4 regions of the Lysinibacillus sp. NPDC093216 genome follow, and region 4 is predicted to be linked to each of the others. Evidence: riboswitches for the same ligand, from Rfam matches in the RefSeq annotation. Region 4 holds a riboswitch; each other region holds the start of a gene.

Region 1 (5,718 bases), on a different contig from region 4:
GCCAAATGTTAAAGCCATTATCGGGGATGAAATTACACCGTTGATGGTTAATAATGAAGCTACTGTGGCACTCACTTGGTCTGGTCAAGCAGCAGACATGTTATCAGAAAATGAAGATTTAGACTTCGCTGTACCAAAAGAAGGCTCAAACTTATGGTTTGACAATATGGTTATCCCAAAAACGTCAAAAAATATTGATGGTGCACATGCTTTCATTAACTTTATGCTGAAAGCTGAATCGGGTGCTAAAAACGCTGATTATGTAGGCTATTCTACCCCTAATATTGCAGCGATGAAGTTAATGGATAAAGAAGTTGTATCTGATAAACGCTTCTATCCTACTGAAGAACAACGTAAAACATTAGAAGTTTATAAAAACTTAGGTCCTGATTACTTAGGCAAATATAATGAGCTGTTCTTGGAATTTAAAATGAGTATTCGATAACCTATTTTAACCCATTTAAAGCTGTTCTCACGTTAGTAACGTTGAGAACAGCTTTTTCGTTTAGCTGAAGGTAAACTATTTTTAAAAATGGATAAACAAGCAAAATATCAATAAAAGATTCCTTTTATCGACTCATCTCTAATAGATAGGACTGATAATTGTTAAAACTATATCATGTTATAAGTTGATTGGAGTGGAGGCTGGGCGACTCTTGGGGATCAGCGTCACAGATGAGACCCTGCAGCGAAGCGAAGCGGCTCATCGGACGCCCCCAGGAAAGCGCCCAGCCGGAACGGAAATCAACACGCTTATTTTATTTGATCAATAGAATCCTCATAACCTTACTACTAAATCTCAGACTTATAGTCAATAGCAAACGTACAAGCCTTGTGGTAGACTGTAGTATATTTGATTAAAGAAAGGGGTATTCGATGACCCAGCAGAAGTCTAACAAGGCGGCTTTGTATATTTTAATGTTTAATATGTTTATCGCAATGGGGAGTATCGGAATTATTATTCCTGTCATGCCTGATTATTTAAAACTATTTGGTGCTGCAGGACAAGTACTTGGCATGTTGATTGCAACGTTCGCCTTAGCACAATTCGTATTTTCTCCAATTGCTGGGAATCTTTCCGATCAATACGGTCGTAAAAATCTCATTATTTTCGGCCTTATCGTAACAGGACTTGCACAAATTGGATTCGGACTTTCTACAGATGTGTGGATGCTCTTCTTGGCACGCTTTTTAGGTGGCCTTGGATCTGCATTTGTGGCACCTCCTATAATGGCATTTGTGGCTGACATCACAACGTACGAGGAACGCGGAAAAGGTATGGGGATGATAGGGGCAGCAATGTCCTTTGGTTTTATGATCGGACCAGGTATTGGCGGATTCCTCTCAAAAGTTAGTTTGCATTTTCCGTTTTATACTGCTGGATGTGCAGCTATCTTAGCAGCTATTTTATCGTTCTTTTTATTGCCTGCTACAAAACCGAACACTGCTAAAAAAGCACAGAAGCAGGATAATCTTGCAAAGCAGATGGCCCGTTCAGTCCGAATGCCTTATTTTGTCATGCTAATTATCATGCTTGTATTCTCTTTCGGGATTGCTAACTTCCAAACAACATTATCATTATTTGTTACAGACAAGTTTAATTACACACCTACTGATATCGCCATTATATTAGTTATGGGCGGCGCTTTTGGTGTTGTTGTACAGATGTTTGTTATTACACCGCTGTTTAATCGCTTCGGCGAAATGAAAGTAGTGTTAGTCAATTTATTTATTGCAGCCGTTTCGATTTTCTTAATATTATTCGCATCTGGTTTTGCACTTATTTTAATTGTAGCGACCATCTTCTCTACAGCTACGACATTGATTCGCCCAGCCGTCAACACATTGATTTCAAAGCTTGCTGAGAATGAACAGGGCTATGCAGCTGGTCTGAACAATGCTTATATGAGTCTTGGTAATATGATTGGTCCAGCTCTAGCAGGTATATTATTCGATTGGAATATGAACAGTCCTTATATATTCGGGTCTATTATTTTAATGGCTTGTTTCTTCCTTGCCCTTATTTGGACAATGAAAAAAGCACCACATCTTATGCATCCTGATACAAAATAGTCTGAAAAGTTATTGACTATTTTTAGTAGTATGCTACATTAATATGTGAAAAACTAAAAATTCTATTAATTACCACTAGGGGAGTCTTTAAAAGGCTGAGACGTATATGATCATATACGGACCCTTTGAACCTGATCTAGTTCACACTAGCGGAGGGAAGTGCCGACACTTGCTTTTTACTATGTAGATACAAGGCCGCTTCCTATTGTTTTTTAGGAAGCGGCTTTTTTACGCTTTAGCGGCGCTTCTCTCTAGCTTAGCGGCGGAACTCTCCTGTTTAGCGGCCATTCTCACTGGCTTAGCGGCGGTATTCTCCACTTTAGCGGCGCTTCTCATAGCTTTAGCGGCGGAACTCTCCTGTTTAGCGGCGCTAACTATAAAATTCACATTTCAAAGGAGTGGAAATTATGTCAATTCGAAAATTAACAATCATGGCCTTATTAGTAGCAATTGCCGTAGCAGGTTCTACCTTCGTTTCAATACCAACGGGGATTGCGCGTGCCTACCCTGTCCAACATGCCATTAATGTTATCGGTGCTATCATTCTTGGTCCAGTTCCTACTGTTATGGTCGCCTTTGTCACAGCCATTATTCGTATTTTAACAGGCACAGGCTCATTACTAGCTATACCTGGCAGTGTTATTGGCGCTCTATGTGCAGCTCTTGCCTATAAATACAGCGATAAGCAATGGCTTGCAGGAGTCGGTGAAATGTTGGGGACAGGTATCATTGCCTCACTTATCGCAGTACCTTACGCGCATTTATTAATGGGGACATCCGTTGCTGCTTTATTTTTCATGCCAGCCTTTTTAACTTCAAGTACCATTGGTGCTATGCTAGGCATTGTCGTTGCTAGCAATTTGCGTAAGACAGTATTTGTAACTAACCTTAACACTCAGCTTAAATAACTTGATTTAAAGCAATTTAAAAACGTTACTTTCTTTAATGACAATTAATTAAGAAAGTAACGTTTTTTGTTCCAATTCACCCATACTTCAACGGTAATCCCATTTCATGAGCAATTAATAAAAAGTCTTTTTTGCTTATTTCAAAATGACCAAATCTAAATTTATAGCCATATTTGGATTTGTCCTCTACAAACTCTAAATAATCTAAGATCCTTTTTATTGGCACAGCTTTTGCATCTTTATAAAAGTCTATATCTCTTCTAAAAGGAATAAAATTTTCTGCCATTTGGAACTCGTATATTCGCTCGTCCTTCACTCTTCCAATTGCGGTAAATGCTCTTACAGGCTCATTACCATCTAGACTTTTTTTAGGAGAATAATAAATGATCCAGTCTCCTTTTTGCATTCGTTTCAAAGGTCTTTCTTTACCATGGCATAACTGGCCGAATCCTCCCTCAACCCCTTTTTGCACATGATTAAGAGATACCACACCAATCCAATATTTCGTGTCTCTTTCAGGTGTAGGAAGGGAATTTTTATTAGGATTTAATGACATAGCTTCCGCCCCCTTTTATTTTGGAATCATCGCCAACGATTTTATTTTTTCATTTTCAAGAATCAACCTTTCTTCCAGAATCACTGGGTTTGGCAAACCATCCCAAGTAGTTAAAACTGTAGCAATACATTCTGTATCATCACCATCAATATTTTGGATAGTTAATTTAAAGCCTTTTGGCATAGGTGACGTGTAAAAGTTTTGTATTTCTTTTCTTCCTTTAAAAATTTCACCTTTAAAATTTTTTAATTCTCCATGATCTACATACATATCAGATAGATCCTGACCCTCTACTTGCGCTCTTCTCAAATACTCCTTCATAACTTCTACTGCTTTCATTTCTCATCACTCTTTCTTTTTTATTGATATGGTTATCAATTATACCTCGGCATAATTGCGTCCGGATTCGGCTTTGTGCTTAGGCCTGCAAATGTTTTTTGTACGAAAGCGCAGTGCTAACGTAACGGCAGCAACGTGTTTTTGTCTGTGCGAAAGGCGAAGCGACAGCAACAACATATGTTTTTGCGCGAAAGTGTAGCGGCAGCGGCAACATATGTTTTTGCGCGAAAGCGTAGCGGCAGCAGCAACATATGTTTTTGCGCGAAAGCGTAGCGGCAGCAGCAACATATGTTTTTTGCGCGAAAGCGTAGCGGCAGCGGCACCGATACAGGTCAGTTAGCCGTTATCGCATGGATGCGATGGTTTTAGGTTAACATCCTTTATTAACTCCTTTCCGAATCCGTGACATCCGCCGGAGGCTTTAGGCCAACACGAAGTTGGTCACTCAGTCGTTGCCACAGGACGTGGCGTTCTTAGACTGAGTTCCTCTATTTCAGCAGGTTGCTGAAAGAAGTTAAACCCTATTCACGATTTTCATATACTTTTTTCAATATGCTTTTCAACAGCTCTTTTTCTTCCAATGAAAGTACGTTTAACACTTCATTCTCAGAAATCGAAAGGGTCTTCAATAACTCTTCTGCCAAATTTCCACCATGTTCCGTAAGGCATATTAAATTCTCTCTTCTATTTTCTGGATTTTTCTCCCTATAAACATAATTTCTTTCTTCTAGACCATCGATAAAAAAGCGGACACTATTTTTATCTAACTTTAAAATCTGTCCTATTTGAATTTGACTAAGTTTATTTTCTTTTACAGCAATCATGATCCCGACTTCTCTGGATTTCATTTGATATTTTTCACTAATATATTTCTCGAGATTTTCCTCTAAAGCCTCTGCTAATTTAAAACTAAGAAACCCAAAAGAATTCATTATATTGGTCATGTCCAAACCTCCAAAATCTATAGTACTTAAAAGTGATAGTAATATTTTATTACTATCATCTATTATTGCATCTATGTATATTATTTACAAGTCATATTTTACCTTTCATGAATAATTCTCCAATCCAGTTGTTGAAATTACAAAAAAACGATGGCACATCTCTATGCACCATCGTTTTATCTGTTAGGATCGTTTTTTCATACCCTTTAATAGCTGGGCAACATTTGTGTCCTCTGCCTGTATCTGTGTTTCCTCTACAGGCTGTTCTTTTTTCTTCGGCCTAGTTAGGAAGCCCCAACCAAAGCGTCGAATAGTAATATCTATGAAGAATAGTAGCATACCCGCCAATAAGAGCCATGTTGCAATATTTTGGCGTTCCGCACCTTTTTTAGTAAATTCACGGAATGCCTCGCTCGGTTCTTTTAAAACGGAGCCGCCTGTTTGCTTTGTTAGCTCTTTGACTAACTTTTCATTCACTGGTCGTAATTCATACTCAGCACTATAAGGTACACTTAAGCCTGCCTGGTAAATGGCATTTTCTTCATCGGCAATGCGGAAGAAGATGAGTCCTGGTTCTGCTTGTACGACTGCTCGAACTTGTGATGCTGAAATTGTTTCAAGCTGTGTATCAAGTTCTTCCCCCACTTCATTGACAGCAACAATATCTAAGAACGCCGCTTCATTTGTTGGGTCTGTGATGACAAATGAGCCGTCTGATTCTAGACGTACATCATAGGCAACATCATTATAGCTTGGTAGCATTTTTGAAATAAGCGTTTGCCAAAATGTGCCCCAATTTTGCCATCTTGCCCAGTCCCCTGTCCATTTTCCTGTCGAATCAGAAGTAAAGGCGAATGTTTTGCCAAGGCCATATTGCCATTCTGCAAGTACTGGATCT
Region 2 (5,718 bases), on a different contig from region 4:
GGACATTCTGTGACATAATCAGAATAGGATAAAATAGCTCCCGCACAAACGTAAAACGATGTAATAGCACGGCAACCGTTAGCCCACATACTATCCCGATAGCTAGACCAAGAAGTGCTAATTGAACAGTCGCTAAAGCATGTGGCACAAACGTCTCATACGATTGAAAACCTTCTTTCAAAATGGCACTCGGTGCAGGCAAAAGCCAATGTGGAGTATCAGCAAAGCGGACAATTAGTTCCCATATGAATAAGAGGAAGGCGATAAAAATTATCGTCCTTCCTTGTTTGAAAGCTTGCCTCATCACTGGTATTTCTCCGTCAATGTACCCATTGTAATACCAGATGGCTGATATAAAATTTTCACTTGCGTGATGACATTGATCGCGCCCAGCTCAATCATCTTGTCATTCATTTTTTCAATGATTTGTAATAAAACCGGTAGCTCACCTTCCATTGTCGTTTCTAACGGGTGCACTTCATATTTAACTCCTGAAGCGTCGATAACCGCAATCGCTGCATCGACATATGGGATCACATCCTCATATTTTTCAGTTTTCGGGATAATTTGTACACTTATTAATGAGTTTGCCATATTACTTTGTCTCCTTTTTCGGTAAAAAGTCGTTTGTAAATGCTTGTACTGCGTTAAATTCGCCCTCTAAAACTTTGTTGCTGGCCATCCATTTCGCGTAGTTTTCCCAGACAGCTAGCTTTTGCTCGCCCCATTGTTTAGCGTCGTCTTGATACTTATCTGCTAGCCATTCCTGACTTTTATGCACAAGGTTTTTATCTAAATCAGGTACAGCTTCTAGTAAAATATCAGCTGCCTCATTCGGATGTATTATCGCATATTCATAGCCCTTTGCTGCAGCAGCGACAAATGCTTTGACCGTCTCAGGATCATCCTTAATCATTTTTTCATTTGTAGCGAGTACAGGCGTGTAATAATCTAACTGATCACTATAATCTGTTAAATATAGCATGTTCAGTTTTTCGCCACGTAGTTCTGCTTCGATACCTGTCCATGCATAATAGATCCACGCAAAATCAATATCTTTTTTCATCATTGTGAAGAAATCTATATCGCCTGCATTGACAATATCTAACTTATTAATATCCGCATTTTCTGTTTGCATAAGTGATTGTAGTACAGCCTTTTCAAGTGGTGCACCCCAGCCACCGTATGTTTTACCTTCAAAATCCTTTGGTGACGAAATGCCTTTTGATGCAATGGATGCGAAGCCAGAAGTATTATGCTGAATAATCGCTGCAATCGATACTAAAGGTACATCTTGCACACGGGCCTGTGTAATCCCTTCCTGATAACTTACGCCAAACTGAGCCTTGCCAGACGCCACAAGCTGATCAGCACCTGTTTCGCCAGGTAATAAAATATCGACATCTAAGCCTTGCTCCTTAAAGAAGCCAAGTTTTTTCGCAACATATAAACCTGTATGATTTGTGTTCGGTGTCCAATCGAGAACGACTGATACTTTTGTTAATCCCTTAGTATCCTTTTTATCCTCTTTTTCGCTACAGCCCACTAATGTTAACAGTGTAGCCAACAGGATCAATAACCATTTTTTCATGCTGAATCCTCCAAGTAAAGTAGTGTGAAATTGTTCATAAATGAATGTGTTTACCAGAAGAAAGCGTATTCACGGTCTGTTTACACCCAAACCCAAAGTCTGTGCATGAATAAAAGTCTGAAAACATAAAAAACGCCTAGGATTCCTCCCAGACGTTTTGTAATCAATATCAAAAACTTTTACTTTTTGAATAGATGTTCCCTACGCTGGTACGAGCCAAATCAGGTTCAAAGAGTCAGCGTCTATCGGACACAATCTCAGCTGGCAACACCAGCCCCCCTACATTCTTTCCATATGAACTTTTCGTGATTATTATACCCATATCTATCCGTAAATGACAAGGCTCTGTTTTCTGAAAGCCCCGTAAATATAATTTAAAGCCTCATCTTTCTCTTCAACAATTCCATTTCCTGAGAATATTCACCGTTTTTTTGGTAAAACATTTTTTATTTAAAAGGAATCCCCTCCTGAAATCAAGAAGCGGTATATTGTTCGAAGTTTTAATAGGCACTGTTAAATACTATTGTTGATAATCAAATCAAGAACCTTTTGTGGTTTTTAATTTTTGCTTTTAGTAGTAAGACGTTGAATAAGAATCAGTAATCTTCATAACAACTTACTTGTAAAGCTACACCCGATTCACCAATTTGCCTAAAAACTTTATTGTCACTATACACCTACCCTTTCTTTTGATTCCTATATAGAAAAAAAGCCCAGCTCTCTAAGGAGCATGGGCTATAAAATCAGTTTTATTTCTATTCTTTTTTGACCGTAAAGACATGTGAAATAGCACCGTCTGTAGCTATATCCACTTTAAAGGAGCCATTGGAATGGCGATCTGCTCGAGTTAATGCTTGTACATCAAGGATCTCTTGCACGCCTTTTTCCGTTTCGATTGTTAGCCGTTCCTCATCAGTTACCTTGACTACAGCCACGATACGATGTGGGTTCGCTTTTAATTCCGTTAACACTTTTAAGCCACGTTTTGCACGACTCGTCATCTCTACCTCGGCAACATTCATTTTCTTCACCGCACCACGATGTGTCACAATCGCAACATATGCCGTGGCATTTGGCGGTAAAACATTGATGCCGACTAATGCTTCTCCGTCTTTCAGCGTAATCCCTTTGACACCGCCTGTTTTCACACCCGTTACTGGCAATTCCTCCATTGGGAAACGAATAGCATAGGCAGTATCTGTTGTTAACATTAGTTCTACTTCGTCTGTCACGATACCTGCAAAAATCATTTCATCGCCTGACTTAACATTCATCGTTTTGATTGGTTTAGAATAACGTGTAACAGCATAATCTGCTACAGGTGAGCGTTTAATTTGTCCATCTTTCGTAGCCGTTAAAATATACGTATTGGCCTGTTCAAATGTCTCAAAACCATATACAGCAATAATAGATTCATCTTCCCCTGTCGGCACAATACTAGAAATATGCTGACCAAGATCCTTCCAACGAATATCAGGTAGTTCATGGACAGGCTGATAAATATAATTGCCTCGATTTGTAAACAGCAGTAGATGATGCTGTGTATTTAAATTTGCTTCATATAATAAATAATCGGAATCCTTCATCGCAAAATCCTGACCATTCGAAGCTGCATGTGAACGTGTAGATGTACGCTTAATATAGCCATCCTTTGTGACAGTCACTACGACCTCTTCACTTGGGACAAGGACATCTAACGTAATTTTGATTTCTTCAATTTCTTGTTCGATTTTTGAACGACGTGGCTCTGCAAAGCGCTTTTTAATGTCAAGTAGTTCCTGTTTAATAACACGTACAAGCTTTGCTTCACTATTAAGAATACCTTCAAGCTTGGCGATCAGTTTATTTAGTTCATCCTGTTCATGGCGAAGCTCTGTGATATCTGTATTCGTTAATCGGTATAATTGCAAGCTAACGATCGCCTCTGATTGCACTTCTGTAAAGTCAAATTTCACCTGTAAATTCGTTTTCGCATCTCGTTTATCATTAGACGAACGAATCGTAGCAATAACTTCATCTAAAATAGAAAGCGCCTTAATCAAGCCATCAACGATATGCGAACGATCTTTAGCCCTTTGTAAATCATAAACGGAGCGGTTCGTCACAACTTCCTTTTGATGGGCAATATAAGAATCCAGTAACAATGGCAATGTCATCATTGTCGGACGACGATTATGGATAGCAATCATATTAAAATTATAGGCTACTTGTAAATCAGTTGTTTTGAACAAGTATTGTAAAATCCCTTGTCCTGGAACATCTTTTTTCAGTTCAATGACAACACGTAGGCCGGTACGATCCGATTCATCGCGAATTTCTGCAATTCCTTCAAGTCGTTTATCCACTCTTTGTTCATCGATTTTCTTCACAAGATTTGCTTTATTGACATCATACGGTAATTCCGTAATAACGATTTGCTCTTTGCCACCTTTAATTGGCTCCACGACTGCTTGAGCGCGCACGATAATTTTACCGCGACCAGTCTCATACGCCTTTTTAATACCATCGACACCTTGAATGATCCCACCTGTTGGGAAATCAGGCCCTTTAATTACAGTCATTAATTCATCAACAGTAGTGTTCGGCTTATCTAAGCGCATGAGAACACCATCTAGCACCTCATCAAGTGCGTGAGGAGGGATATCTGTCGCATATCCAGCCGAAATACCAGTTGAGCCGTTGACTAGTAAATTCGGGAAACGAGCAGGTAAAACAGTTGGCTCCATATCCTGATCATCAAAGTTCGGTACAAATTCAACAGTTTTCTTGCCAATATCACGGAGCATTTCCGCTGCAATTGCAGAAAGCCTTGCCTCTGTATAACGCATCGCTGCCGGAGGGTCACCATCAACAGAGCCGTTATTCCCATGCATTTCAATAAGCATATGGCGCGCCTTCCAATCCTGACTCATGCGCACCATTGCTTCATATACGGAGCTGTCACCATGTGGGTGATAATTACCGATAACATTACCGACAGTTTTGGCTGATTTACGGAATGGTTTTTCGTTCGTATTGCCCTCTGTAAACATCGCATATAAAATACGTCGTTGCACAGGCTTAAGACCGTCACGTGCATCAGGCAACGCGCGGTCTTGTATAATATATTTACTATAGCGACCAAAGCGGTCACCCATCACTTCTTCTAAGGGTAAATCTTGGAATTTTTCCGTACTACTCATGCTTGGTCCTCCTCTTGTTGGATGAATTCATTTTCTAAAATATTTGAATCATCCTCCATACCGAAGTCTACATTAGCTTCGATCCATTTACGGCGCGGCTCTACCTTATCGCCCATTAATGTTGTCACACGTCTCTCAGCACGTGCACCATCCTCAATCGTTACACGAATTAATGTACGCGTATCAGGGTTCATCGTCGTATCCCACAGCTGGTCAGCATTCATCTCACCAAGACCTTTATAGCGCTGTAATATGTAACCCTTACCAACTTTTTTAATGGCCTTTTGTAAATCATTTTCGGTCCAAGCATATTCAATCACTTCTTTTTTACCAGTGCCTCTTGATACTTTATAAAGTGGTGGTAATGCGATAAATACCTTTCCAGCTTCAATCAATGGTCGCATATAACGATAGAAGAATGTTAGTAGCAGCACTTGAATATGCGCTCCGTCCGTATCAGCATCGGTCATAATAACGACTTTGTCATACGCTGCATCCTCGACAGAAAAATCTGTTCCGACGCCAGCACCAATGGCATGGATAATCGTTGAAATCTCTTCATTTTTCATAATATCCTGAAGCTTTGCTTTTTCTGTATTAATAACTTTACCTCGCAAAGGTAAAATCGCTTGGAACGTACGATCTCGCCCTTGTTTTGCAGAGCCACCTGCAGAGTCACCTTCGACTAAATACAGCTCGTTTTTCGCCGCATTTCGAGATTGTGCAGGTGTTAATTTTCCAGAAAGAATGGTACTTGCTTTTTTGCTCTTCTTGCCGTTTCGTGCATCTTCACGTGCTTTACGAGCCGCTTCACGTACTTGCTGCGCACGAATAGCTTTACGAACAAGTGATGCAGACAATTCAGCGTTTTCCTCAAGCACATATAAAATTTGCTCCGAAACAACACTATCTACTGCCGAGCGTGCCTCACTTGTCCCAAGTTTC
Region 3 (5,718 bases), on a different contig from region 4:
TGCCAGCAGCTGTTTTTGTGAATTTATATGAAACGAGTATAGAGCTGTCTGTACTTGGGGAAGTTGCGTTATTTATCCTACTCTTTATCGGAAGCCAAATGGTGCTTAGTCACTTTCTAGCAAAGGGACTCGGTTTAGTAAAAACAGAGGCGGCAGTGTTTAAAAATAGTGTTGTCCTAATTAATTCAGGTAACTATGGTATTCCGGTTGCACAGATGATTTTTGTGACCCAGCCGATTGGAGTAGCAATTCAGGTCATTCTTGTAATATTTCAAAATATGACGACCTACACTTACGGCTTGTATAATTTAATCTCTTCAACAAAATCGGGCATGTCTATTGTGAAAGACTTCCTCAAAATGCCTATTATTCATGCACTTATTATTGGTGTGGCAATGAACTATTTTAATATTGCTATTCCACAGTTTGTAAGAATTCCGATAGATCATGTGGCAGATGGCTTTATCGCTGTAGCATTAATAACTTTAGGGGCACAACTATCCCAGCTTGAAATCAAATCCATGTTCAATAAAGTGGTATTCATTAGCTGTTTTACGCGACTAGTCATAGGGCCAACCGTAGCATTGTTTATCATTTTTGCGCTTGGTCTTGACGGTGTCGTGGCACAATCACTTTTTATAGCTAGTTCGTTCCCGACGTCGCGAAATAGCTCAAGTTTGGCATTAGAATATGACGTAGAATCGGCAACTGCTGCACAAACAGTTTTATTTTCAACGATTGTAAGCTGTATTACAGTGACAATCGTGATTTATGTAGCGGAACTGTTGTTTACCTAATGGCTAGGTGCTCATTTGATTGCCCATAGTTGATAAAAACTGAAATTGTTCTGATAAAAGTTAAAATTGTTCCGATAAAACAAGATAATATTCCGATAAAAGTTAAAATTGTTCCGATAAAATGAGATTTTGTTCCGATAAATCTTCAAAGTATATGAATTCATCGAATAACGTGAAGTTGAATTCCGTTCCGGCTGTGCGCTTTGTAGCTGACGCTTTGCTTTCGCTACAGAAAACATTTGTAGCTGACGCTTCGCTTTTGCGCAGAGCAAAGCTTCCTGGGGGCGTCCGATGAGCTGTTTCGCATACGCTCCGAAGTCTAATCAGAAGCTGATTCTTGATGAATGTGCCAAAAATAATCAAATGAAGCTTCCATCTATTAGCAATATCTGCTACACTATCATCAAACTTAATAGCATTAACTAGGGGAGTCTGATGAGTCAGGCTGAGAGGGAAACGCATAGAGGTTTCTTGACCCTTTGGACCTGATCTGGCTCATACCAGCGTGGGAAAGTTAACCATTATTGCACTCAATGTTATTTGCAATAACTATACCTTTACATTCTTAGCCGGATCCAAAATTTTTTGGATTCGGCTTTTGTCTTTGTTTGGGTGAGCTAGATTCGGTCCTTATATAAATGTAAAAGGGAGCGAAGTAGTTTATGACAACAGTTAGCGACAAGAATATTACGATTATGTCCAGTTTTGAAGGAAGTAAAAAAGTTTACGTAGAAGGATCTCAATCAGATATTTTAGTGCCAATGCGTGAAATTGCTCTAAGTCCAACGACAGGAAGCTTTGGTGAAGAGGAAAATGCGCCAGTACGTGTTTATGATACGAGCGGCCCGTACACTGATCCTGCGTATAAGGTGGATATTACGAAAGGATTGCCAGCTTTATGTAGTGCATGGATCAAAGAACGCGGTGATGTTGAAGAATACGAAGGTCGTACTATCAAGCCAGAAGATAATGGATTCCGTAAAGCTGATGATCCGCGAATGAATGAAAATGTTTTTCCGGAATTATCTAGAAAGCCTTTACGCGCGAAGAAAGGTAAAAATGTAACACAGCTTCACTATGCACGAAAGGGAATTATTACTCCAGAAATGGAATTTGTAGCGATACGTGAAAATATGGACCCGGAATTTGTGCGCTCAGAAATCGCTGCAGGACGTGCTATTTTGCCATCTAATATTAATCACCCTGAGGCAGAGCCGATGATTATTGGACGTAACTTCCACGTGAAAATTAACGCCAATATTGGCAATTCAGCAGTGTCATCCTCTATTGCAGAAGAGGTAGAAAAAATGACGTGGGCTACACGCTGGGGTGCTGATAACATTATGGATTTATCTACTGGTAAGCATATTCATACGACACGTGAATGGATTATCCGTAATGCCGCGGTGCCAGTAGGAACGGTGCCGATTTATCAAGCGCTAGAAAAAGTAAATGGTGTGGCAGAGGATTTAACGTGGGAAGTGTATCGTGATACGTTAATCGAACAGGCTGAGCAAGGTGTTGATTACTTCACGATTCATGCAGGGGTATTACTGCGCTATGTGCCATTAACGGCTAATCGTGTAACAGGCATAGTGTCCCGTGGAGGCTCGATTATGGCGCAGTGGTGTTTATATCACCATCAAGAGAGCTTTTTATATACTCATTTTGAAGAAATCTGTGAAATTATGAAAACCTATGATGTAGCCTTCTCTTTAGGTGATGGTTTACGTCCGGGTTCTATAGCAGATGCAAATGATGAGGCTCAATTTGCGGAGCTAGATACGCTAGGGGAATTAACGCAAATTGCCTGGAAGCATGATGTACAGGTGATGGTAGAAGGACCGGGACATGTTCCAATGCATCTTATTAAAGAAAATATGGATAAGCAGTTAGAGGTGTGTAAGGAAGCACCTTTCTATACTTTAGGGCCGTTAACAACAGATATTGCTCCTGGCTATGACCATATTACATCAGCTATCGGTGCTGCGATGATCGGTTGGTATGGTACAGCGATGCTATGTTATGTGACGCCTAAAGAGCATCTCGGCTTACCAAATCGTGAGGATGTTCGCGTAGGGGTTATTACGTATAAAATTGCTGCACACGCGGCAGATTTGGCGAAAGGGCATCCGGGAGCACAGCAGCGTGACGATGCACTATCTAAGGCACGATTTGAATTCCGCTGGCGCGATCAATTCAATCTTTCGTTAGATCCAGAGCGTGCGGTCGAATACCACGATGAAACGTTGCCTGCAGAAGGAGCGAAAACTGCGCACTTCTGTTCAATGTGTGGACCTAAGTTTTGTAGTATGAGAATCTCACAAGATATTCGTAATTATGCAAAAGATCAAGATTTAAATACGACTGAAGCGATCCACCAAGGTATGCAGGAAAAGGCAAAGGAATTTAAAAAGGCAGGCAGTCAAATTTATCAATAATTATTAGAGCGGGCTTGTGTCTACTAGACACAAGCCTTTTTTGGTCATTAAGATAAAAAAGCTCCATGTGAAGTTGCCCTTCACATGGAGTAAAAAGTTGGATTTGGATATCAATAATAAGTGGAAAAAATCAATTATGCCTCAGCAAATGTTTGTTTGCTGAAATAAATTAAACGTTTGTTGGTTGTTTTTCGTATGGGTTTGAAAGATCCATACCTTCCAATGAAAGACCCATAGCTTTTGCTACACCTTCACCATATGCTGGATCAGCTAAATAGCAGTGCAGGATATGACGACGTTTGATGAACTCTTCAACTGGTGCCATATCATTAGCAGTATTTTCGAATAGGCGTTGTTGTTCTTCGGCAGTCATTAGGCGGAATAATTTACCCGGCTGCTCGAAGTAGTTGTTGTCGTCTTCACGGAAGTCGTGGATACCGGCATTACCGTCAATACGTAATTCAGGCTCTTTATAGTCTAAATTATGCTCCCATTCACCATAGCTATTTGGTTCATAGCCCAAAGTTGAACCAAGATTGCCATCGAAACGCATAGCACCGTCGCGGTGGAACGTACGGAATGGACATTTTGGTGCATTTACAGGAAGCGCGTAGTGGTTCACACCTAAACGGTAGCGTTGTGCATCTGCATACGCAAAGATACGAGCTTGTAACATTTTGTCTGGCGAGAAGCTAATACCAGGGATAATGTTAGATGGTGCAAAGGCAGCTTGCTCAACTTCCGCGAAGTAGTTGTCCGCATTTTTGTTTAACTCGAATTCACCCACAGGAATTAATGGGAAGTCTTTTTTATACCATACTTTTGTTAAATCAAATGGGTTATATGGTAACTCACGAGCTTGTTCCTCTGTCATTACTTGAATGTACATTTTCCATTTAGGGAAATCGCCTTTTTCAATTGCCTCATATAGATCGCGTTGTGAAGATTCGCGGTCGTTACTGATTACTTCAGCAGCCTCAGCACCAGTGAAGTTTTTAATGTCTTGCTCTGTACGGAAGTGGAATTTAACCCATACGCGCTCATTTTCAGCATTAATAAAGCTATAAGTGTGAGAACCGAAACCATGCATATTGCGGTATCCAGTCGGAATACCACGGTCAGACATAACAATTGTTACTTGGTGAAGCGCCTCTGGTAATGAAGTCCAGAAATCCCAGTTTGAATTAGCGTTTTTCATATTTGTGCGTGGGTCGCGTTTTACCACGTGGTTTAAATCTGTGAAGTGTAAAGGATCACGGAAGAAGAATACAGGTGTGTTGTTACCAACTAAATCCCAGTTACCTTCTTCAGTATAGAACTTAAGTGCGAAGCCACGAATATCGCGCTCAGCATCCGCTGCACCACGCTCACCTGCAACTGTTGAGAAGCGTGCAAACATCTCAGTCTTTTTTCCAACTTCTGAGAAGATTTTTGCTTTTGTATATTTAGTAATATCATGCGTTACAGTGAGAGTACCGAATGCACCTGAACCTTTAGCGTGCATACGACGTTCAGGAATAACTTCACGGTTGAAGTTCGCTAATTTTTCAATTAGCCATACATCCTGAAGTAATAGAGGACCACGAGGACCTGCTGACATAGAATCGTGGTTGCTTACTACTGGAGCACCACCTGCTGTTGTAAAACGACGGCTACGATTATTTTCATTTGTCATATTAGTTTACCTCCTAAGAAAAATTGTGAGTCAAACTCTTCATCAATAACTATAACAAACGCAAACTAGAATTGCTAGTAAATTATAATCATTATTGTTAAAGAATTTTTATAGTAATATATAAATTATAAATATATGCTAGACTTAAAAGGATTATGATTAACCTTTACCACTAATTTAGGTTTTTTAAACATTTTCGAGAATTACTTAAAAATAAGTTATGAAGAAGAGGGAGCTTAAGAATAAAAGAAATTAAAATGAACTCCTTTGTTTATTTATTCTTATTGAAAATAGGATATGATAATTGAAAATAATACTTGATTGCAGTGAAGGCTTGGCCACCTCTTGATAATCAGATATCGATGTGATCTCGCGAGGATAAAGCCTTCATCTCCGCTACGCTTACGCACAAGTTCCCAGTTGGAACAAAATCAACTCCATGTTACTTAATGAAACTTTAAGCTTTTCGATAACGATGAGGAGTAATTCCGATGTGTTGTTTGAAAATTTTAATGAAGTAATTCGAATCATCAAAACCATTTAAATAGGCAATTTCACTAATAGCAAAATCCGTTTCTACAAGCATTTTTGTGGCATTTTGAATTCGGACCTGCTGTAGGTAGCGTTTCAATGGCAAGCCTTGCTTCTTTGAAAAAATCGTACTTAAATAATTAGGGCTAATCCCTAATTTATGAGCAACGTAAGGTAAAGATAACCCGCTATCCTGAAATTGTTGGTCGATAATTTCTATGGCCAGTTCTACATAGTCAGCCCGTTTTTCCATTCGTGCTTCACGAGCTAATTC
Region 4 (5,718 bases):
GCAGCATCCATACCTTCAAAAACTAAAATTAACCCAATTTTATTTTTTAATAAAAACTGTTGAGCATTTAACATTTCATATTGGAGTACTTTTAATTTCTTTTTATACATTTTCTTATCCAGTTTAACTGATAAATCTAGATCATTTAAATTTTGAGTCATTAAAACTTCACTCCTTACATTTGAATATTCTCATTGTACTAAAGAAATATATGAATAACTATTCAAATGGTAAATTGTAGATATTTTTAACGAAACAACACGATACATTGTTGGAAATTTCCGTTATAATGAAAATATAATGTTACAGTCCTATACTTATTTGTCTTTTCCCTATACAATTTAACACGAAGGGAGAGAAAACATGCCTCGATTTTTTTTGATGACAATAACTTTTATTGTCTCACTCATCCTAACCTTTTCATCCTATTTCATGAAAATAAACGATCATTCTTTTTTAGAGATCTTAAATCGTTTTCCAGTAATATTTGCACCGTTTAATGTTAGTTATATGATTTGGATTGTGGTTTACATGTTACTTGGTTATTGGTTAGTCATGAACCTAAAAAAGACATCTATTCAACAGACTGTTCTCTATAGTAGCATATGTATTATGCAGGCGTTAGCAATTGTTGTTTGGCATCACGAACTATTTATCATGTCAATTATCAGTACGTTTGCTTTAGTACTGTATTTATTTAAGTTGTACAAAACGTACCCTCTCAGCAATAATTCACTCACAGGTCGTATACCCTTCTCGATTTATTTAGCCTGGGTTACATTTAGCCTAATGACAAATGTAAGCTTTACGCTAACATCTTATCAATGGAATGGTCTTGGCCTTAGTGATCCACTTTGGGCAGTTATTTTACTAACAGTTGGAGCAGCAATAGCGCTACATATTGGATTCCATTATTTTGATATTATCTACCCAAGTGTATTTATCTGGTCCTATATCGGGGTCGCATTACATAATGGTTTTGATGAGCTACTTGTGACAACTGCAGCCTTGTTTTTATGCGGAGTGCTACTTGTCGGTATATTATTTATTAAAAAAAATCCTGCCTACCAAAAATAAATTGGTTAGCAGGATTTTTAGCTTTTTTATTGTTCATCTAGAGAAGTTAAAATAATTGGTTTGTCTTTAGTAACGATAATTGAATGCTCGATTTGAGCAACTAATGATTTGTCTGGCGTAACGAATGTCCAGCCATCACCTGACTCTACAATATGCTCCGCTTTCGCTGAGATAAATGGCTCGACTGCAAGCACCATGCCTTCTTTCATAATTGTTGAATCCCAAGCATCGTAGTAGTTTAAAATATGATTTGGCTCATCGTGTAAAGAACGACCTAAACCATGACCTGTTAGGTTCATAATCACTGTTAAATCATTGGCATATGCTTCACGCTCAACAGCTTTACCGATTTGGTTTAATTTTGATCCAGCTTTTACTTTTGTCATCGCACGGTCGAAAGCACTTTTAGCTACGCGACATAACTTTTCTTTATCCTCATAGCCATCACCAACTACAAATGAAATGCCCGTATCAGCAAAATAGCCATTTAATGAACCAGATACATCAATATTTACGATATCTCCCTCGTTAATCACACGTTTACCTGGAATACCATGTGCGACTTCCTCATTCACACTAATACATGTGTATCCTGGGAAATCATACTCCCCTTTAGGTCCAGAAATTGCTCCTGCTTCTGCAAACATACGACCTGCAATTTCATCTAATTCAAGTGTTGTTACACCTGGTTTTGTAGCAGCCTTCATTGCCTCACGAATTTCAGCACAAATACGGCCGATTTTTTTAAATGCTTCAATCTCTTCTTGCGTTTTTACAATCATTTTTAACGTCCCTTTCATCTAATGTCTATTCATTAATATAACATAACTTTTTATACAAAAAACGCTAAACGCTTTAAATATTATATGCCATCATGAATTGTAAAGTGCTGAAAAACAGGCTCTTCACTATAGCGTGGGGTTGATTTCCGTTCCGACTGGGCGCTTTGTAGCTGACGCTTTGCTTTCGCTACAGAAACACATTTGTTGCTGTCGCTTCGCTTTCGCACAGAGCAAAGCTTCCTGGGGGCGTCCGATGAGCCGCTTAGGCCAACAGGATGTTGGTCACGAAGGCGTTATCACAGGACGTGATGGTTTTAGCCTCCGTTCCTCTATTGCTAATCCCCAAAGAGTCGCCCAGTCTCCACTCCAATCAACTATATCCATGGATACGTTTTAACAAATGCCATCCCTATCTAGCTCTAAAAATCCTCCGCCTTTTGGATTCTTTTTAGGGTATAAAAGGTGGGTGTTCTAGTTTCAATAATAATAAAACCCTCCACTTATGTGAAGGGCATACTAATTATGATTTTCGTTGCATTAATTGAGGTGCTGCTGTAAATAGTAGAACACCGACAATCGCTGTTAAAATCGTTGCTGGTAGCATATATGTTCCATTGTAGATGATTGAATAAATCCACGCATTTTGATCGCCAGCATACTCTGAGAAAAATACAGCGCCCGCAATGGTATGTGCTGCATAACGTAAAAAGCCCGCTAATACAGTTCCTACAATAATATAAAGTGCCATTTTCTTTTTGTTTAAATCTTTGGCAGCATCGAGCACTGGTCGGCGAACAACGGCCGCCAAGCCTACTACTGTAAAGGCAACACCATAATCAAGTAATCCTTGTAGCCAATGTATAATATAGGCGCCAAACATTGTTTGCATCACACCAATAAGTAATCCCGTTGTCAGGCCAGGAATAAGGCCCCAGCGGAATGCTATTAAAATTATTGGTACCATCACTAGACTAACAGAGCCGCCTTGTGCCCATACTTTAAAGGAAACCTGATCTAGTACAAGGCCAATCGCTGCGAATATCGCAATCTCCACAAGCATTAAAAGTTTTTTATTGTCCATAAATATTCTCTCCTTTGTTCCGATGTAGGATACAAGAGCAGGAATAGAAATCAGTTGGCAAATATGTCCCTATCTGGCATCAATAAAGATAAAAAAACGATGCCAGGACAGAGCCTCACATCGTAAAAGTGTCGGTTTCTATCCACAATCCCTACGCAAGTGTTAACTTACAGGTTCGAAGAGTCAAGGCATTACGTGCCCAGTCTCAGCTGACATCATCAGCTCCCCTTGTGGTCGTTACATCTTAATTTAATTGAACAACCTCATTGTACGCAAACACTGTTACGATTACAACCTCTTCCACATTTTTTTTTGAAACTTTATCGTTTTTCATGCGTAAATATTAAAAAAGGAGGTACTACTATGGAGAACCAAAAAATTTTATCTGCCTTTAGTTATCTCAGTATTTTATTCGCACCCTTTATTGTGCCATTAGTCGTTTACTTTGTTACAAAAGATAGCGACGTAAAGAGGCACTCTATTCGAGCACTGATTTCGCATATAATTCCAGTCGCATTCGGAATCATATTCTTTGCAGTCTTTGTCTTCTCAACTTTATCATTCAACACCAATTTTGACGGTAGTAATAATTTTCTTATCATTTGGTTTGCTTCATTCGCAATTTACATTCTCGTTTCATTAGGAGTCGTTATTTGGAATATTGTTCAGGCTGTTCGCGTGATCCGATAAGTTTCATCTCAACCTCTCCTTAAACAGATAGTACTTAAGGAGCTGTTATTTTGTGAAAGTATCTAAAGTTGTTAAAACCGCTGTAAAATTAGCACCTATCGTTATCCCGATTGTCAAAAAAGTAATCGCTGCAAAAAAAGGAACAAATCCTAACGTAACAAAAAAATAACAAAAAAGGCGTATTTCCATATAAACAGAAATACGCCTCTTTGTTATTTCACTTCAAAATATGTTTGACTGTGACCGTTCATTGCTTTTTCAACATGCAACACAGCAGGCATTGTAGCTTTTAACTCTGCAACGTGTGAAATGACTCCAATCATGCGTCCGGAATCTTGTAAATCAATAAGCGTATCAATCGCCTTATTTAATGCTTCTTCATCGAGAGAACCGAAGCCCTCATCAATAAACATCGTTTCAATGCGGATATTACCTTGAAAGCTTTGAATGACATCTGCCATCCCAAGGGCAAGACTTAAAGAAGCATTAAACTTTTCTCCCCCTGATAGTGTTTTCACATCTCGTAATTGATCTGTATAAGCATCATACACATCTAGTCCAAGCCCACTTTGCTTAGCATGCTTTTCTAAGCGATCAGAACGTCGTAGCTCAAATTGACCGTTGGATAAATGATAAAGCCGGACATTTGCTGCCTCTGTAATTTTATCTAAATAATTGATTTGAATATAACGCTCAAAAGACAGCTTTTTCGCATTCTGTCCATTTAACATTGCATAGAGCTCCTTCACTCGTCCTGCCTCTTTTTCAAGTAAATGAATCTCCCGTTCGGTCTCCTCAACTTTTTCGATAAAGTCTACACAAGCCTTCGCAAATCCTTCCATTTGCTGCAATACTTTGAAGGCTTCCTCATATGTGACACGCAGCATCCCTAGCTTTTCTTCCATTACCGTTAAATCTTGTTTCTCTTGCCCTTTAAGGTGCTTCTCGCCCTCAGTAATTTGTACCTGTAATGTGTGGATTTGTAGTGCATAATCATTGCAAGCCTTCCGTAAAGCTTCTATTTGCAGCATGCTTCGCTTCCCAGTAGCAAATTCTTCATAGTTTTCAAAGCCCGCTTCCGTCATACTTACTGAAAATTGCTCGCGCTTTTCATCCATTTTCAGCTTTAATTCCTCAAATGCCTGTTTCGCTATTTCTACGGTCATTCTAGCATTATTTGCTGCTTCCTTGGCAGATTGCAGACTTTGTTGGCTAATATTCCACGCGGTTTGTAATGCAACCTTTTGTGACCCTATATCAGCGATTGCCTGTTTCAATGCTTGCAGCGTCGTAAGATTTTCTGGAATATGCTTTTGCTGCTCTTCCACAATTGCTTGTTCCTTAGTCAATTCCTTTGTCTTCTCAGCTAAATATTGCTCTAGTTTTAATTGCTTTTCTTGTAGCTGCTCCATTCGTGTACGATGATCTTTTTGTTGCATACGTACATCAGACAATTGATTGCTCACTACTTTTAAGATTGTTATTTGTTGCTCTACGTTTTGCAAGGAGGCTACAATTTGTGCTTGATTCGATTGATCAATCTCATTCGTCTCTATCTGTTCTAGCGCCTCTTGTAGAAGATGCTTTGTAGAGTTCAATAAAGCTTCTTTTTCTAAAAACTTGCGCTCATCAGTACTAGCCTTTCCTCGTAAAGCCTCCACCTCTGCTAATTCGATCATCTCTAATTGCTCACGATGTGTTTCGAGATGTGTTGTACTACCGCACACTGGACAAGGCTCTCCGTCCTTAAGTTGCTGTGCTAAAATACTTGCCTGACTCGCAATCCATTGTTGCTCCAGCTTTTGAAGAGCCTGCTTACTTTCTTGATAATGGACATTAGTAGTGGCTACATCCTGCTCTGCAGTTGCAACCGCTCTCGTATATTTTTCAACTTGCGCTAGTAACGATACTTGCTCTTTTAGCTTCGGTAGCTGTTCTAAATAACTTTCATATGGCTGAAGTTGATTTTCATATTGTTCAATTGTTTTTGCTAATTGCTGAACTTGCATTTGTCCTGTTTCTACGATTTTACTATTATCGACTACTGCTAGCTTTGCTGTTGCAACATATTGTTCAGTTATTTGCATT

The links. Region 4 has a riboswitch for thiamine pyrophosphate ahead of thiT (energy-coupled thiamine transporter ThiT). Riboswitches for the same ligand answer to the same signal wherever they lie in the genome.
Region 1: it holds a riboswitch for thiamine pyrophosphate, as region 4 does, so the genes downstream of both, thiW (energy coupling factor transporter S component ThiW) here and thiT (energy-coupled thiamine transporter ThiT) in region 4, are expected to answer to the same signal.
Region 2: it holds a riboswitch for thiamine pyrophosphate, as region 4 does, so the genes downstream of both, ACQKOG_RS19735 (ABC transporter substrate-binding protein) here and thiT (energy-coupled thiamine transporter ThiT) in region 4, are expected to answer to the same signal.
Region 3: it holds a riboswitch for thiamine pyrophosphate, as region 4 does, so the genes downstream of both, thiC (phosphomethylpyrimidine synthase ThiC) here and thiT (energy-coupled thiamine transporter ThiT) in region 4, are expected to answer to the same signal.

What each region holds. Positions count from the first base shown of each region.
Region 1 covers NZ_JBNNVB010000001.1:416,472-422,189, forward strand. The annotation lists gene ACQKOG_RS02070 (ABC transporter substrate-binding protein) at 1-445, shown strand, start outside; gene ACQKOG_RS02075 (MFS transporter) at 877-2,073, shown strand; TPP riboswitch at 2,141-2,248, shown strand; gene thiW (energy coupling factor transporter S component ThiW) at 2,481-2,981, shown strand; gene ACQKOG_RS02085 (EVE domain-containing protein) at 3,058-3,537, opposite strand; gene ACQKOG_RS02090 (hypothetical protein) at 3,553-3,876, opposite strand; gene ACQKOG_RS02095 (MarR family winged helix-turn-helix transcriptional regulator) at 4,398-4,820, opposite strand; gene ACQKOG_RS02100 (VWA domain-containing protein) at 5,004-5,718, opposite strand, start outside.
Region 2 covers NZ_JBNNVB010000021.1:57,228-62,945, forward strand. The annotation lists gene ACQKOG_RS19725 (ABC transporter permease) at 1-304, opposite strand, end outside; gene ACQKOG_RS19730 (thiamine-binding protein) at 304-594, opposite strand; gene ACQKOG_RS19735 (ABC transporter substrate-binding protein) at 596-1,591, opposite strand; TPP riboswitch at 1,773-1,882, opposite strand; gene parC (DNA topoisomerase IV subunit A) at 2,347-4,773, opposite strand; gene parE (DNA topoisomerase IV subunit B) at 4,770-5,718, opposite strand, start outside.
Region 3 covers NZ_JBNNVB010000018.1:101,720-107,437, forward strand. The annotation lists gene ACQKOG_RS18355 (AEC family transporter) at 1-797, shown strand, start outside; TPP riboswitch at 1,212-1,326, shown strand; gene thiC (phosphomethylpyrimidine synthase ThiC) at 1,460-3,238, shown strand; gene ACQKOG_RS18365 (catalase) at 3,408-4,913, opposite strand; gene ACQKOG_RS18370 (helix-turn-helix domain-containing protein) at 5,371-5,718, opposite strand, start outside.
Region 4 covers NZ_JBNNVB010000013.1:38,038-43,755, forward strand. The annotation lists gene ACQKOG_RS15110 (polyphosphate kinase 2 family protein) at 1-161, opposite strand, end outside; gene ACQKOG_RS15115 (hypothetical protein) at 364-1,077, shown strand; gene map (type I methionyl aminopeptidase) at 1,104-1,859, opposite strand; gene ACQKOG_RS15125 (hypothetical protein) at 1,940-2,086, opposite strand; gene ACQKOG_RS15130 (hypothetical protein) at 2,113-2,256, shown strand; gene thiT (energy-coupled thiamine transporter ThiT) at 2,380-2,940, opposite strand; TPP riboswitch at 3,071-3,179, opposite strand; gene ACQKOG_RS15140 (DUF4870 domain-containing protein) at 3,304-3,630, shown strand; gene ACQKOG_RS15145 (AAA family ATPase) at 3,843-5,718, opposite strand, start outside.